One region of the Afipia sp. P52-10 genome, then DNA from elsewhere that is predicted to be linked to it. Evidence: predicted binding sites of a transcription regulator. Region 1 holds the regulator's gene; the other holds the start of a gene.
What was found. The regulator LexA, encoded in region 1, represses DNA repair genes until DNA is damaged. The targets are predictions, from matches to a motif close to TGTTCNNNNTGTGTTCNG.
Positions count from the first base shown of each region.

Region 2: a site for LexA is predicted at 4,183-4,200, ahead of X566_RS12190 (ribonuclease T2). Genes of this name have one in related genera too.

Region 1 covers NZ_AZSJ01000007.1:724,350-731,166, forward strand. Annotated here, with positions in the region: gene trpD (anthranilate phosphoribosyltransferase) at 1-541, shown strand, start outside; gene trpC (indole-3-glycerol phosphate synthase TrpC) at 573-1,391, shown strand; gene moaC (cyclic pyranopterin monophosphate synthase MoaC) at 1,396-1,896, shown strand; gene glp (gephyrin-like molybdotransferase Glp) at 1,901-3,109, shown strand; gene lexA (transcriptional repressor LexA) at 3,292-3,996, shown strand; gene X566_RS20675 (ComEC/Rec2 family competence protein) at 3,990-6,146, opposite strand; gene X566_RS20680 (glutamine--tRNA ligase/YqeY domain fusion protein) at 6,365-6,817, opposite strand, start outside.
Region 2 covers NZ_AZSJ01000003.1:2,301,597-2,308,413, reverse strand. Annotated here, with positions in the region: gene uvrC (excinuclease ABC subunit UvrC) at 1-926, opposite strand, end outside; gene X566_RS12205 (outer membrane protein) at 1,282-1,908, shown strand; gene X566_RS12200 (cold-shock protein) at 1,979-2,194, opposite strand; partial or broken gene X566_RS12195 (23S rRNA (adenine(2030)-N(6))-methyltransferase RlmJ) at 2,470-3,353, opposite strand; gene X566_RS12190 (ribonuclease T2) at 3,437-4,072, opposite strand; gene X566_RS12185 (hypothetical protein) at 4,242-4,700, opposite strand; gene X566_RS12180 (hypothetical protein) at 4,869-5,168, shown strand; gene X566_RS12175 (DUF3617 family protein) at 5,380-5,847, shown strand; gene X566_RS12170 (glycosyltransferase family 87 protein) at 5,987-6,817, opposite strand, start outside.

The sequences.
Region 1 (6,817 bases):
GGCGATGCGCAACGTCGGGCCAACGCGGGTGGAACTCGCGACCCGCACGATCTTCAACCTGCTTGGGCCGCTGTCGAACCCTGCGGGCGTGACGCGGCAGATGGTCGGCGTGTTCTCGCGGCAATGGGTGCAGCCGCTTGCCGAAGTGCTGCGCAACCTCGGCGCCGAATCGATCTGGGTCGTGCATGGCTCCGACGGGCTCGATGAAATCACGCTGAGCGGACCGACCGCTGTCGCAGCGCTGGAGAACGGCCAGATACGCACCTTCGAGATCACCCCGGAAGATGCCGGCCTGCCGCGCGCCCATGCCGATGCGTTGAAGGGCGGCGACGCGGCCGCCAATGCGGTGAGCCTGCGCGGCGTGCTCGAGGGCAAGCCGAGCGCTTACCGCGACGTGGCGCTGTTGAACGCGGCCGCTGCGTTCGTGGTCGCAGGTCATGCAAAGAATCTGAAGGAAGGCGTCGCACTCGGTGCGAAGTCGCTCGACAGCGGCGGCGCCATGGAACGGTTGAACCGCCTCGTTGCGGTCTCAAACGGCTGATACAGGATTGGACGAACCGGGCTTGCCGCTGATGACCGACATCCTGACCAAGATCGAAGCCTATAAGCGCGAAGAGATCGCGGCCGCCAAGCGCGCCCGCCCGCTCGCCGCCGTCGAAGCCGCTGCCAAGGCCGCCCCTGCCCCCCGCGGCTTCGCCAACGCGATCCGCAAGACGCTCGCGCGTGGTGAGTATGCACTGATCGCCGAGATCAAGAAGGCATCGCCATCGAAGGGTCTGATCCGCGCCGACTTCGACCCGCCACAGCTTGCCCGTGCCTACGAGGCGGGCGGCGCGACCTGCCTGTCGATCCTGACCGACATGCCGTCGTTCCAAGGCAGCCTCGACTATCTCGTCGCCTCGCGCGCGGCGGTCTCGCTGCCGGTGCTGCGCAAGGATTTCCTGTATGACACCTATCAGGTGGTGGAGGCGCGCGCGCATGGTGCTGACTGCATCCTGATCATCATGGCGGCCCTAGACGATGCGGCGGCCAAGGACATCGAGGACGCAGCGTTCGCGCTTGGCATGGATGTTCTGCTCGAAGTCCACGACCGCCCCGAGCTCGATCGCGCGCTGCGGCTGCGCTCGCCGCTGCTCGGCGTCAACAACCGCAACCTGCGTACGTTCGAAACGACGCTTGCGACCAGCGAAGAGCTCGCGCCGCTGATCCCCAAGGATCGCATCGCGGTGGGCGAAAGCGGCATCTTCACACCAGCCGACTTGACGCGGCTGTCGCAGGTCGGCATGGCGACTTTCCTGGTTGGCGAAAGTCTGATGCGGCAGACCGACGTCACTGCGGCCACCCGCACGCTGCTGGCACGCGAAGCCGGCCGCGCCACTGGCAGACGCTAAACCGATGGCGCGGAGCTCCAAAGCGCCGAACTCCCTCACGCATATCGATGCCAAGGGCGAGGCGCGCATGGTCGACGTCTCGACCAAGCTTTCGACCGAGCGGATCGCTGTCGCCGAAGGCGCTGTCGTGATGCAGAAAGCGACGCTGAAGCTGATCCTCGAAGGCAATGCCAAAAAGGGCGACGTGCTCGGCACCGCACGGATCGCCGCGATCATGGCTGCCAAGCGCACTCACGAACTGATTCCGCTCTGCCATCCATTGCTGCTGTCGAAGGTCGAAGTCGATATCCAGCCCGACGCAAAGCTGCCCGGCTGTCGTGTGCGCGCCACCGTCAAGGTCTCCGGCCAAACCGGTGTGGAGATGGAAGCGTTGACCGCCGTCTCGGTCGGCTGCCTGACGATCTACGACATGGTGAAGGCGGCCGATCGCGGTATCCGCATCGAAGCGATCCATCTGGTCGAAAAGAAGGGCGGCAAGTCCGGCCACTTCAAGGTGAAGGGATGACGCCATGGCGTTGATGCCGCTCGCCGACGCGATCAGGTCAGTGCTCGAAGGAGCAGCGGGTCTGCCGGAGGAATACCTCCCGCTGGAGGACGCAGCAGGCCGCGTGCTGTCACAGAACATCAAGGCGCTGCGCACGCAGCCGCCGGACGACATGTCGGCGATGGATGGCTATGCCGTGCGCGCCGTCGACGCCATTACAGGCGCGACATTGAACGTCATCGGGGAAGTCGCCGCAGGACGCCCTTTCGACCGCATCGTCAATCCGGGCGAAGCGGTGCGGATATTCACCGGCGGCGTCATCCCGCCGGGAGCCGACGCGGTGGTGATCCAAGAGGATACGGTCCGCGATGGCGCGACGGTCACGGTGAACGAAGCCGCGACGCCGGGCAAGCACATCCGCCGCGCCGGGATCGACTTCCGCACCGGCGAGGTCCTGCTGAAGGCCTCGCACCGATTGCGGGATCGCGATCTCGCACTTGCGGCGGCGATGAATCATCCGACCTTGCCCGTCCACCGCCGTCCGAAAGTCGCCCTGCTCGCCACCGGCGACGAACTGGTCATGCCTGGCACGGCGCCGGGCCCCGGCCAGATCGTCTATTCGAACGGCTATGCACTGCGGGCGCTGGCGCGTCACGAGGGCGCAGACGTGATCAATCTCGGTATCGCCCGCGACACGCTGCCTGAGACGACCGCAGCGATCCACCGCGCGATCGACGCAGGCGTCGATGTGCTCGTCACGACGGGCGGCGCCTCAGTCGGCGATCACGACCTTGTCCATACGGCGCTGAAGGCCGAAGGCGTGGACATGGCCTTCTGGAAGATCGCGATGCGGCCGGGCAAACCGATGATGCATGGCCGCCGCGGTTCCCTGCGCGTGCTCGGCCTGCCCGGCAATCCGGTCTCATCCTACGTGTGCGCCATCCTGTTCATGGCGCCGCTGATCCGCGCCCTGTCGGGTCGCCAGGATGTCGCCTGGCCGATTAGCGAGGCCGCGCTCGGGCAGGACCTGCCCGCCAATGACCAGCGCGAGGACTATCTGCGGGCCTCGCTGGCGTGGCGTCCCGGTGGCGTGCCGATTGCGACGCCGGTGAACCATCAGGACAGCTCCCTGCTTGCGAATCTCACCCGCGCTGATGCACTCATCATCCGGCCGCCCCACGCCCCGGCGGCTCTCGCGGGCACCCCATGCCGGATTCTGCAGCTCCCGATCTAGGATTTTTCCAGACGTTGACCGGAAATTAAGAGCTTGCGGAACACATATCGAACATATAGTGTCTGTTCATGATTTGTTTCTAGGCCTTGTCTCAGGCTGGAACGGGAAACGATCGAAACCGGGTTGGCCCACGTTCGCGCACAGCCGGATTGGGCCGACATCATTTCGGGGGACTGGTCGAGATGCTTACGCGCAAGCAGTATGAACTTTTGCGGTTCATCAATGAACGGTTGAAGGAAGCAGGCGTGCCGCCCTCCTTCGACGAAATGAAGGACGCGCTGGACCTGCGCTCCAAATCCGGCATCCACCGGTTGATCACGGCGCTCGAGGAACGTGGGTTCATCCGCCGCCTGCCAAACCGGGCTCGTGCCATTGAGGTCATCAAGCTGCCGGAACAGTCTGCAGGCGGTTTCGTCGGGAATGGCCGGCGCGGTTTCACCCCCAACGTCATCGAGGGCAACCTGGGCAAGGTGGTCCGCACGGCCTCCGAGGACGACGGCGGGCGCCCTGTCGCCATTCCGGTGATGGGACGGATTGCCGCCGGTACGCCGATTGAGGCCCTGCAGACCCGCAGCCACACGATCAACGTGCCGCCAGAGATGCTCGGCTCGGGCGATCACTACGCCTTGGAGGTGCGTGGCGACTCGATGGTCGAAGCTGGGATTCTCGACGGCGACGTCGCCATGATCCAACGCACTGATGCCGCCGACACCGGCGATATCGTCGTCGCCTTGATCGACGAGGAAGAGGCCACGCTGAAGCGCTTCCGGCGTCGCGGCGCCTCGATCGCGCTCGAGCCGGCCAATGCCGCCTACGAGGTGCGCATCCTGCCGCCCAACCGTGTGCGGATCCAAGGCAAGCTGGTCAGCCTGTTCCGCCGTTACTGATCCTCAGGGGGCAACGCATCCGGCGAGGGCGTTGCATCGACCGGACGTGGCGCTTCGCTTGCTGGCGACGTTCTGTTTGCCGATAAGGGAGCCTCAGCTTCGCTGGTAAGAACAGTGGTTTGCGCTTCCTGACGCGCCCATGGCCGGTCGCTGCCGGCCGGCCTGACGACCTCGACGGCGAAGTCTCCGGCGCGGGCATAAAGCGCGACGCTGCCCTCACGCTCCAGACGCTCGCGATCGAACACCATCGTCTGGCACGCCTTCGGCGGCTGACGGGCCGTGACGATCACTGCCGCCTTTTCGCAATCGTCCGCGAAACCGTCCGAACGCATCGTCAGCGCAACTTTGCGCCCATCCGCCAACTGCGCGACGCAGCCCGCCGCATCGCAGCCGATGCCGTCTGTCAGCGTGCCGTCATCCGGCGCCCGTCTGTCGGCATCAGCCGCCAGCCACTCGCGCACCGCAAATGCGTCTCTCTTCGTTTGCATCAGCCGCATGCGGCCATCGGCGGCGCGAACCGCCACGCTTTGTCCGTCAGCGGAGATCAGAATATCTGGCTGCTGGGCCACCCCCACGATGGACGCCGCAATCAGCATGAGAGCGGCCCCCGCCCAACGAAGCTGCGTCTTCAACAGAGCCATGGCGACGAGCCCGGCAGTCGCCAATAGCAACGCGCCCATCCCGAACGCGGGAACGCGCCCGACCGATCCGGGCAACGCCGTTACCCACTGCGCGACCGCGACCATCCAGCGGATACCCCAGCCCATCATCGTCCAGAAGATGCCGTCGAACCCGAACGGAATCGCCAGCAGTCCGAGCAACCCTGCCGGCATGACAAATCCCGACACGATCGGCATCGCCGCCAGATTGGCCAGCACGCCATAGGGGGTCGCCCGGTGGAAATGGAATGCCGCGTAGGGCATCGTCGCCAGGCCCGCGACCAGCGAGGCCAGCAGCAGGATCACGATCTCACGGCCGCCCCACAACACCCAGCGCGGGACCGCCATGTCGTCGGAGACGGAGAACAGCGGCTGTTCGCGATCCATCAGCGCGACAAGTCCGAGCGTTGCGGCAAACGACATCTGAAAGCTCGGATGCACCAGGGCCTCCGGCGCGATCAGCATCACCACGAGCGCAGCGACAGCCAGCGTCCGGAAGGTCACGGCGCGGCGATCGACCATCACCGCGAGCAGCACGATGGCCGTCATCAGGAACGAGCGTTGCGTCGCCACCTCCGCCCCCGATAGCAACAGGTAGAAGGCCGCAGCAACGAGGGCCACAGCCGCTGCCCATTTCTTGATCGGAAAACCCACCGTCAGCGAGGGAAACAGCGCCAGCAGCCCGCGGACGGCAAAGAAAACCGCACCTGCGACGATCGCCATATGATAGCCGGAAATCGACAGCACGTGGCCAAGCCCGGATACGAACATCGCCTCGTTGACGGGCGTGGAGATCGCATCGCGCTTGCCGGTCAAGAGCGCCGTCGCGATCGCGCGCACGTCGCCCGAAAGGGACTGGCGAATGCGCGCATCGATCGCATCGCGCATGCTGCTGATAGCCGCCGCATAGCGCAGCCCCCAGCCACCCTCTTCGGGCTTCGCGAGCGGCTTGATCGCGCCCAGCACGAATCCCGATGCGCCGATCCGCTGAAAGTAGATGTCGCGGGCGAAGTCGTAACCGCCGGGGCGCAGCGCCGTGAACGGCGGCGACAGTCGCGCCTTCAGTTCAACGTAACTGCCGACCACCGGCGCGGTGCCTTTCTTGACCGAAAGCCTGACCCGCTCCGGCGTGACCGCAAGATCGCTCGAGCGCGCGGGCTCGAACCGATCCACACGCAGCACGAAGCGATCGCTCCGCTCGCGCTCTTCGCGCACCTCGACGAAACCGCTCATCGTTACTGCGAAGACCGGTTTGGCGAGCACCGGATGCGCAATCCGTATGGTCTTCAGGCTCGCAGTGGCAAACCCCGTGGCCGCTGCCGCAATCAGCGCGAGGACCGGAAACCAACCGGTGCGACGCAGCCCGAATGCGGTCGCTACAAGCGCTGCAGCCACCGACGCGACGATCCAGGCGATCGGCTCCCGCGCCGCTCCGAAATAGGCAGCGACGCCCGCACCGAACGCGATGGCGATCCATGGAAGAAGCTGCATGCGGGCGCGCTCGGCAGCGAGCTGCCGCCGAATCCACGCGGCAAAGCGGTCCAAACCGCCCATCGCAGCAGCAAACCAGGGAAGCTCACGCCAGCCCCACGCCCATGCCGTGGCGTTCGGACGCCAGACCCAAGCCCTGCTTTGCCCTCTGCCCCGCTCGACCACGCAAAACTCCCGTCACGTCCCGTGACTGGCAGCACTGTAGCAAGCCGGCGGCCTCAGGTCTTGCCGCCGACCTCCTTGGCGAAGGTGTCGCGCAAACCAACCGTCCTGTTGAAGACCGGGTGACCCGGCTTCGAGTCGGGATCACGCGTGAAATAACCGAGCCGCTCGAACTGCATAGGCTCCAGCGAATTGCTCTCGGCGATCGACGGCTCCAGCCGCGCGTCGCGCAGCACCTCGAGCGAATTCGGATTGAGATCGGCGGCGAAATTGGCCGCGTCCGGCGCGGACTTGGTGAAAAGTTGGTTGTAGACGCGAACCTCCGCCTGCACGGAATTGGCTGCCGGGACCCAGTGCATGGTCGCCTTCACCTTGCGCCCGTCCGGCGCGTTGCCGCCACGGGTTTCCGGATCATAGGTGCAGCGCAGCTCGACCACCTGGCCGGCAGCGTTCTTGATGACGCTGTGGCATTTGACGAAATAGGCGTAGCGCAAGCGAACTTCCGAACC
Region 2 (6,817 bases), on a different contig from region 1:
TCCGCCTCTTCCAGCGTGTGCGGATTGATGCCCTGCTGGGCCTGCACCGCGGAGAGCGCCGCCAGACGATCGCGATAGAGCGCGGCGCGTTCGAATTCGAGCGCCGCCGAGGCCTGCTCCATTTCGCGTGCGAGCAGTTCCTTCACCGCCCGGCTTCGTCCGGACAGAAAATCCTTGGCCTCGCGCACCAGTTCGGAATAGCCCGCGAAATCGATCTCGCGCGTGCATGGACCCGCGCAGCGCTTGATTTGATAGAGCAGGCAGGGCCGCGTGCGGCTTTCGAAGAACGCATCCGTGCAGGAGCGCACCAGAAACGCGCGCTGTAGCGCGGTGATGGTGCGGCCGACCGCGCCGGCCGACGCGAACGGACCGAAGTAGCTGCCCGGGCGCGTCTGCGCGCCACGATGCTTGAGGATCTGCGGCGCCCAGTGGTCGCCGGTGATCAGGATGTAAGGGAACGATTTGTCGTCGCGCAGCTGCACATTGAAGCGCGGGCGCAGCTGCTTGATCAGGTTCGCTTCCAGAAGCAGCGCTTCGGTCTCGGTCGCGGTGGAGACGATCTCGACGCTGGCGGTCGCAGCGATCATCCGCGCGATCCTGATCGCGTTGCCGGTCGGTCTCGCATAGGACGCGAGCCGCTTGCGCACGCTCTTGGCTTTGCCGACGTAGAGCACCTCGCCGGCCGCGTTCAGCATCCGATAGACGCCGGCCGACGCGGGCGCGAGCTTCACCGCACGCGCAATCGCCGCGCGGCCAAGCGCCAGAGTTCCCTCCACCGGAGCCTCGCCCGCATCCTCCGCTTCCGGCAGGCGCGCCTCATCGTCGTCCTCGACGGTTGCGGTCGCCGGATCGATATCATTCGCCGACGGGTCCCGCGCCGCGGGGTCACGGTGGGGCGTTTTCGGATCGTCAGGTTCTTCAGCCATGTCCCACAGCTAAGCGTGCATATGTCGCGCAGCCAGCATCGCTTCGCGTCTCAATCGCGACATTTTTATCGAAAACAACCCCGGCTCGCCCGTCTTTCTTTGCGTCATCCAGCGGACAAACGCGGACGTGAAACCATCATTCCGGACCGGACGCTGCGGGAGCTAGCAAGACTCTTTTAACAACGAATCCGCGGGCTCGCGCCGGCTTAAGGTCTGTTTAACTTAAAACTCTCGATAAATTTTAGGCATGAGAGCAACGAATCCGAGGGGTGGGAGGATTCGGTGCAACCCCCGCACGTTCCGGCGCGTCAAACCCGCGAGCTTCGGACGGCGGGGACGTTCAGGAGTTGTTGGGATGCGTATGAAGTTTGTCGCCGCGATTGCAGTCGCTCTGATTGGCATCGCCTCGTCCGCGCAGGCCGCGGATTATGGTTACGGGTATGGCCGCCAGCCCTACACGGTGCCGCAGCCGCTCGGCACCTATAGCTGGGCCGGCCCCTATATCGGCGCCAACATCGGCTATCAGTGGGGTGAGGTCTCCAACAGCGGCGTTGAGCCGGACGGCCTGAACGGCGGCATCCAGGGCGGCTACAATTGGCAATCCGGTCAATTCGTGTTCGGCCTCGAAGCCGACTTCCAGGCGAGCGGAGCGCGCGATCGCTTCGCTGCGTGGAAGTTCTCGAACCCTTGGTTCGGCACGCTGCGCGGTCGCGCAGGCTTTGCCATGAACAACATCCTGATCTACGGCACCGGCGGTCTCGCCTTCGGCAATGTGCGCGCGGAAGTGCTGAACTACTCGGAATCGCAATGGGCCGCCGGCTGGACGCTGGGCGCCGGCGCCGAGGTTGGCCTCACACAGAACTGGACCGCGAAGGTCGAGTATCTTTACGTCAGCCTGAACGACAATCACTACGCGCTGACGCCGCTGCCGAACGGTTATCAATTCAGCGTGCTGCGGCTCGGCGTCAACTACAAGTTCTGACGCCGGCAACCAGCGCTGATCATTTATCCCGGGCCTCGCGCCCGGGATTGTTCGTTAAGCGCGGCCGAGCCTAAGACGATACGACAAGATTGACGGCCTTGGGCCCTTTGCCCTTCTTGTCGGGCTCGACTTCGAAAGTGATCCGCTGGCCTTCGTTCAATCCCTTCAGTCCCGCACGTTCGACTGCCGTGATGTGCACGAACACATCGCGACCGCCATCGTCCGGCTTGATGAATCCGTAGCCGCGCTCGCCGTTGAAAAACTTGACTGTCCCCGTCATTGCCATCGGGAAACTCCCCCGTCATGCTTCGCTGTCACGCCCCCGCGTCACAGCCCGACCGGACATTCACTCCCGGAAAGCATCGGCAACCGGGGCGGCTCCTCACGGCGAACCCATCCCAATTCGCCAGAGCACGCCCAAGGCCTTGTCACTCCGCCGCGATCATTTGCGAAAGCGGAACGTAAAGCCAGCCATTCGTCGTGAAATCATAATACGGTTCCAGCGAACGGGCCATGGGCAGCCTCATTTTTTTGCGCTGTGGCCGGCAGCCAATCGCACAGCTAGGAATTGTGGTTACCGATCCAGAAACGGCCTCTGCCGCCTTGGCCGAGCACGTCCACCAGCGCGGGTGCTACGATCGTCATGTCCCGAGCCAGGGTCCAGGGTGGATTGACCACCGCTAGTCCGGCCGCGTGCAGACCCGCCTTCGCTGGCCCCCCGCCACCGGTCTCGAACTCGATCGTCAGCACGCGCTCGGCGAGCACGGCGCGTGAGGGCTGCCCCAGCGCCTTGGCAACTGCCGCGGTAACCCGTTCACCAAACCGCGCCACCGCCCTCCGATCCTTAATCGGATACCAAAGCAGGTAGCTGCCCGTAGACCATTTGGCCATCGCCGCCTCGACGCCAGCCGCAAGGCGATCGAACTCGTCCGGGCGCTCGAACGGCGGATCGATCAGCACCACCCCGCGGCGTTCCTGCGGCGGCACATAGGCCGGCAACGCAGTCCAGCCGTCGATCGCTACCACCCGCGCCTGGCGGTCCCGGCGCAGCGCGGCCACCAGCTGCCGGTGCGCGCCCGGCTCGAGCTCGCACACGACCATCCGGTCCTGCGGCCGCAGCAACGCCCGCGCCACCAGCGGCGACCCGGGATAGGCGACGAGCCCATCCGCAGGGTTGTGGGCGCGCACGATGTCCAGATACGGCTTGATCAACGCCATCACCGGCGCCTCGAACGAGGCCTGCAGCAGCCTGCCGATCCCGGCCTGCCATTCGCCGCCGCGCTGGGCTTCGGCGCCGGTGAGATCGTAACGGCCGGCGCCGGCGTGGGTGTCGATCAAACGGAACGCCGCAGGTTTATCCTGCAGATGGATCAATATCCGCTCAGCACGATGTGCTTGATGACATCGGCAAAATTGCCGGCATGGAAGGCGTGGCGATAGTTCATCCGGATATCGAAAACAAAAGCGACCGTCGCCTGACTGTAGCAACGATCGCCTCATTTGCTGATTGGTATGGCAGGCTTACCCGTCAGCCGCCGCGCACCGGCGGCATCAAGACCTTCTCGCGCCGACAGGCTCTCCGATCCACCTCCTCGCAGGCGCGGAACTGCAGGTCCTTGTTCATGCAGATGCGCACCTCGCTGAGGCGGCGGGTGTCGCAGACGACCGAAATCGCCGCGGCGCTAAGCCCGGGGTTCGCCTTGATGAAGGCATCCTCGATCTCATCCGGCGCCACCATCTTCGGCTCCGCCACCTCAAAGAACTGTTCGGGGATCTTGATCCCGGCGCGAGCCTTGCGGATGGCCTCGAAATACGCGCGCGGCTGCAGCCCGGAGCAGGTGCCGTGCTTGTCCCACTCGTTGAAGATCAAGCCCGGTGCGGGCATCAGGTCCAGCATCGCCGAGACGATGCGCCGGTCCAGGCGCGGTGCGGGGCGCTGGCAGTAGTTCGGAAAGCCGCGCTCGTATTGCGGCCACAGGCCATGCACCACGAACGAATAGGGCCTGCCGCCGCATTGAATCTGCTGCGACTTGCCGAGCGAGCCGCGCTCATGCGCGGCTTCGCAATAGGACGGCGACCAGGACAGCGCGAGCACATAGAAATCGAACTCGCCCGGTGCATTCTGCCGCCGATCCTGAGCACCGGCTGCTGTCGCAACCGCCATCGCCAGCAAAACGCCCGCCAAGCAAGCGATCCGCCCTCTCCACGCCGACACCAACATCAAACACCCCCCGTTCACACCGATAAGCCGGAGTGAACGTTAGCCATCGTTAGATGAACATTACCAGAACAAAAACCGGCTGCGGTCACCCGCCGCACGTCTCATGGACGTCTCAGGGACGCGCCATTCGGCAGCCGGGGCTATAGGCCCAGTTGCGATCGAGCCCGACCACGCAGAATTCGACCCCCGACCCGAAGGCGGCGAAACCGCCGTCCTCGATCACCGAGAAATTCACCCTGCGAACGCGGCCGTCCGAAATTGCCGCCTGGGCGGTGCAATAACGGCGCGGGATGGTCGCCGAGGTCCAAGGCTGGAGCGCGATTTCGCGAACCATGGTGAAGCCGGTGATCTGCAGAGCTGAATTCCAGTACTTGCCTTCCTTCTGCGCAAACTGGCGGGCGACTTTGCCCAGCGCGGCTTCGCAAGGCGGCACGTTGCCGTCGTAACGCGGCCCCTCGAGCCAGAAGTTCTTTTCGAGATCGCTCGCCGCCTTCGCAGCGCCGCCTGCAGCAAGGATGGCCGCTGCAACCAGCGCGAGAAAAAGCACGAGGAAGGGAGTTTGGCGCGACATGGTGGATCCACCGATTCAGGCTGCTGGGCGGACGGTGCCGCCGCCCGGCTTCCGGGTCAAGTGCAGCGCGGCAACAGTTGCCCGCAACCGGGGTAAATTCGTCTCGGCGTGCTTTTCCCTCCCTGCTCACCGTTTTAAACTCCGACAGAATCGCAAGAGGAGCTCTCCATGCAGGCGCAACGGCATGCTTTCACCTTGTCAGTTCTCGCAGCCGTCGGCCTGCTGGCGCTGCAGATGACGGCGGCCCAGGCCTACGAGGTGCCTCCGTTCAAGGGCAATGACACCGGCGGCATCATCGCCTGGCCGCTCGCGAAGCAGATCAATCCGCGCCTTCTCGCCGCCGACCATTGCGCCCAGTACGGAAAGGTGCAGCGGCGGCTCGCAACGCAGCGCACCTATGGCGGTTACGTGTCGTTCGCCTGTGTCTGGCCGCGCCGCGTCCGCACGGTTCACGTGCATCGCTACTGAGCCGATCGCGACATCCTTGCTTCGCTCCGCAGTGCGAGAGAATGCAGCGGAACCATCGCGGCGCAGCACGCATAATCCATACTCTTGCGCCAGCGTGCGCGAAGGCATCTAATCGTCGGCGATGGATGTCGCCGGCTGAGGGATGCTGATGATGCGAACGGGTGTAGCTGCGGCGCTTGCCGTTACATCGCTTCTTTGCAGCGTTGGCAGCGTGTGCGCAGTCGAACTCCCGACTCGCAAGCCCGGACTGTGGGAGATCAAGATCAAGCTGACCGGCGGCGTGATGCCGACAGCGAAGATGTTTCACTGCACCGACGAAAAGACCGACCGCGAGATGAGCACGATGTTCAATCCGATGCGGCCGGTCGCCTGCGAGAAGCGCGACGTCGAGAAAGCCACCAGCGGCTACACCATCGATTCGATCTGCCGCTTCGAAGGCAAGTACATCACCATGCATTCCGATGTGACGGGCGATTTCACATCCAAATACACGGTGGTCACCGAGACCAAGACCAGCGACGATGAGAGCAGCCCGCCCAGCATCACCAATCTGACGCTGGAAGCCTCCTACCTTGGCGCCTGCAAACCTGACCAGAAGCCTGGTGATGTCACGATGGCCGGCGGCATGACCGTCAACATCAAGGATCTGGAAAAATTCGAACGCCTGCTGAGGCGCTGACGGCGGCCGATCTGCATGATCGCACATCATTGAACTGCAGCGGCACACGCGCAATTGGCCGAAATCATCTCGCTGAGACGAGCCACGACGCCGAGGATGACGGTTCGCTCCTCAACGCTACCGCACGCTCCATCACACTCTAAGCAGGCAGTGACGGCGCAACGTTCAACGGCGGCGCATCCCGACGCAGGAGACCGCTGCGAGCGAGCGTGATCGCCGCGATGATCACCGCCGCTCCGAACCCGGTCGGGCCGCCCACCAGCACGAAGATGCAAAGCAGGAAGAAGGCGAGCGCCAGCAGCGCCCACTCATACGGCTTGAAGCCTGTCCGTAATCCGTCGCGGACCAGGAACGCCACTGCGACCGCGAGCACCATCATATCGTAAAGGAACAGATAGGGCGTCGCCAGCACCACGCCGGTCGCAAGCCCCGCCGCCTTGATCGCGTAGCGTACGCGGCTGCGCCATAGCACGACAACAGTGACGACCACCGCTGCCATCAGCACGAACTGGCAAGCCCAGGCGAGCCGCTCGCTGCCGCCGATGAAGCGGATCGTCGCGAACAGGCTTTGCAGCTTGTCCCAACCGGCCCGACCTTCGGACAGGAACGCCTGCTCGGTTTGCGACAGCCCGTGGAAAAAGCCGATCCAGCTGTCGGTGCCGAAGGCAACCCAGGACAGCACAGCCAACAGCAGCGCAACCACACTGGCGGAGAAAAACGTGCGCCATTGCTGGGTGGCGATCAGTATGATCGGAAACAGGATGCCGTACTGCGGCTTGTAGGTGAGCAGCCCCAAAAAGACGCCGGCGAGGATCGGCCGCGTCGGCAGGAACAGCAGCGTGCCGCCGATCAGCGCCGCGGTGACGAAGCCGTTCTGACTGACCATCGCGTTAGCGAACACCACCGGAAACGACAACGCCAGCAGCCAGCCGACCGGCCGGCCGACGATCCCTCGCATCACCCCCGCATA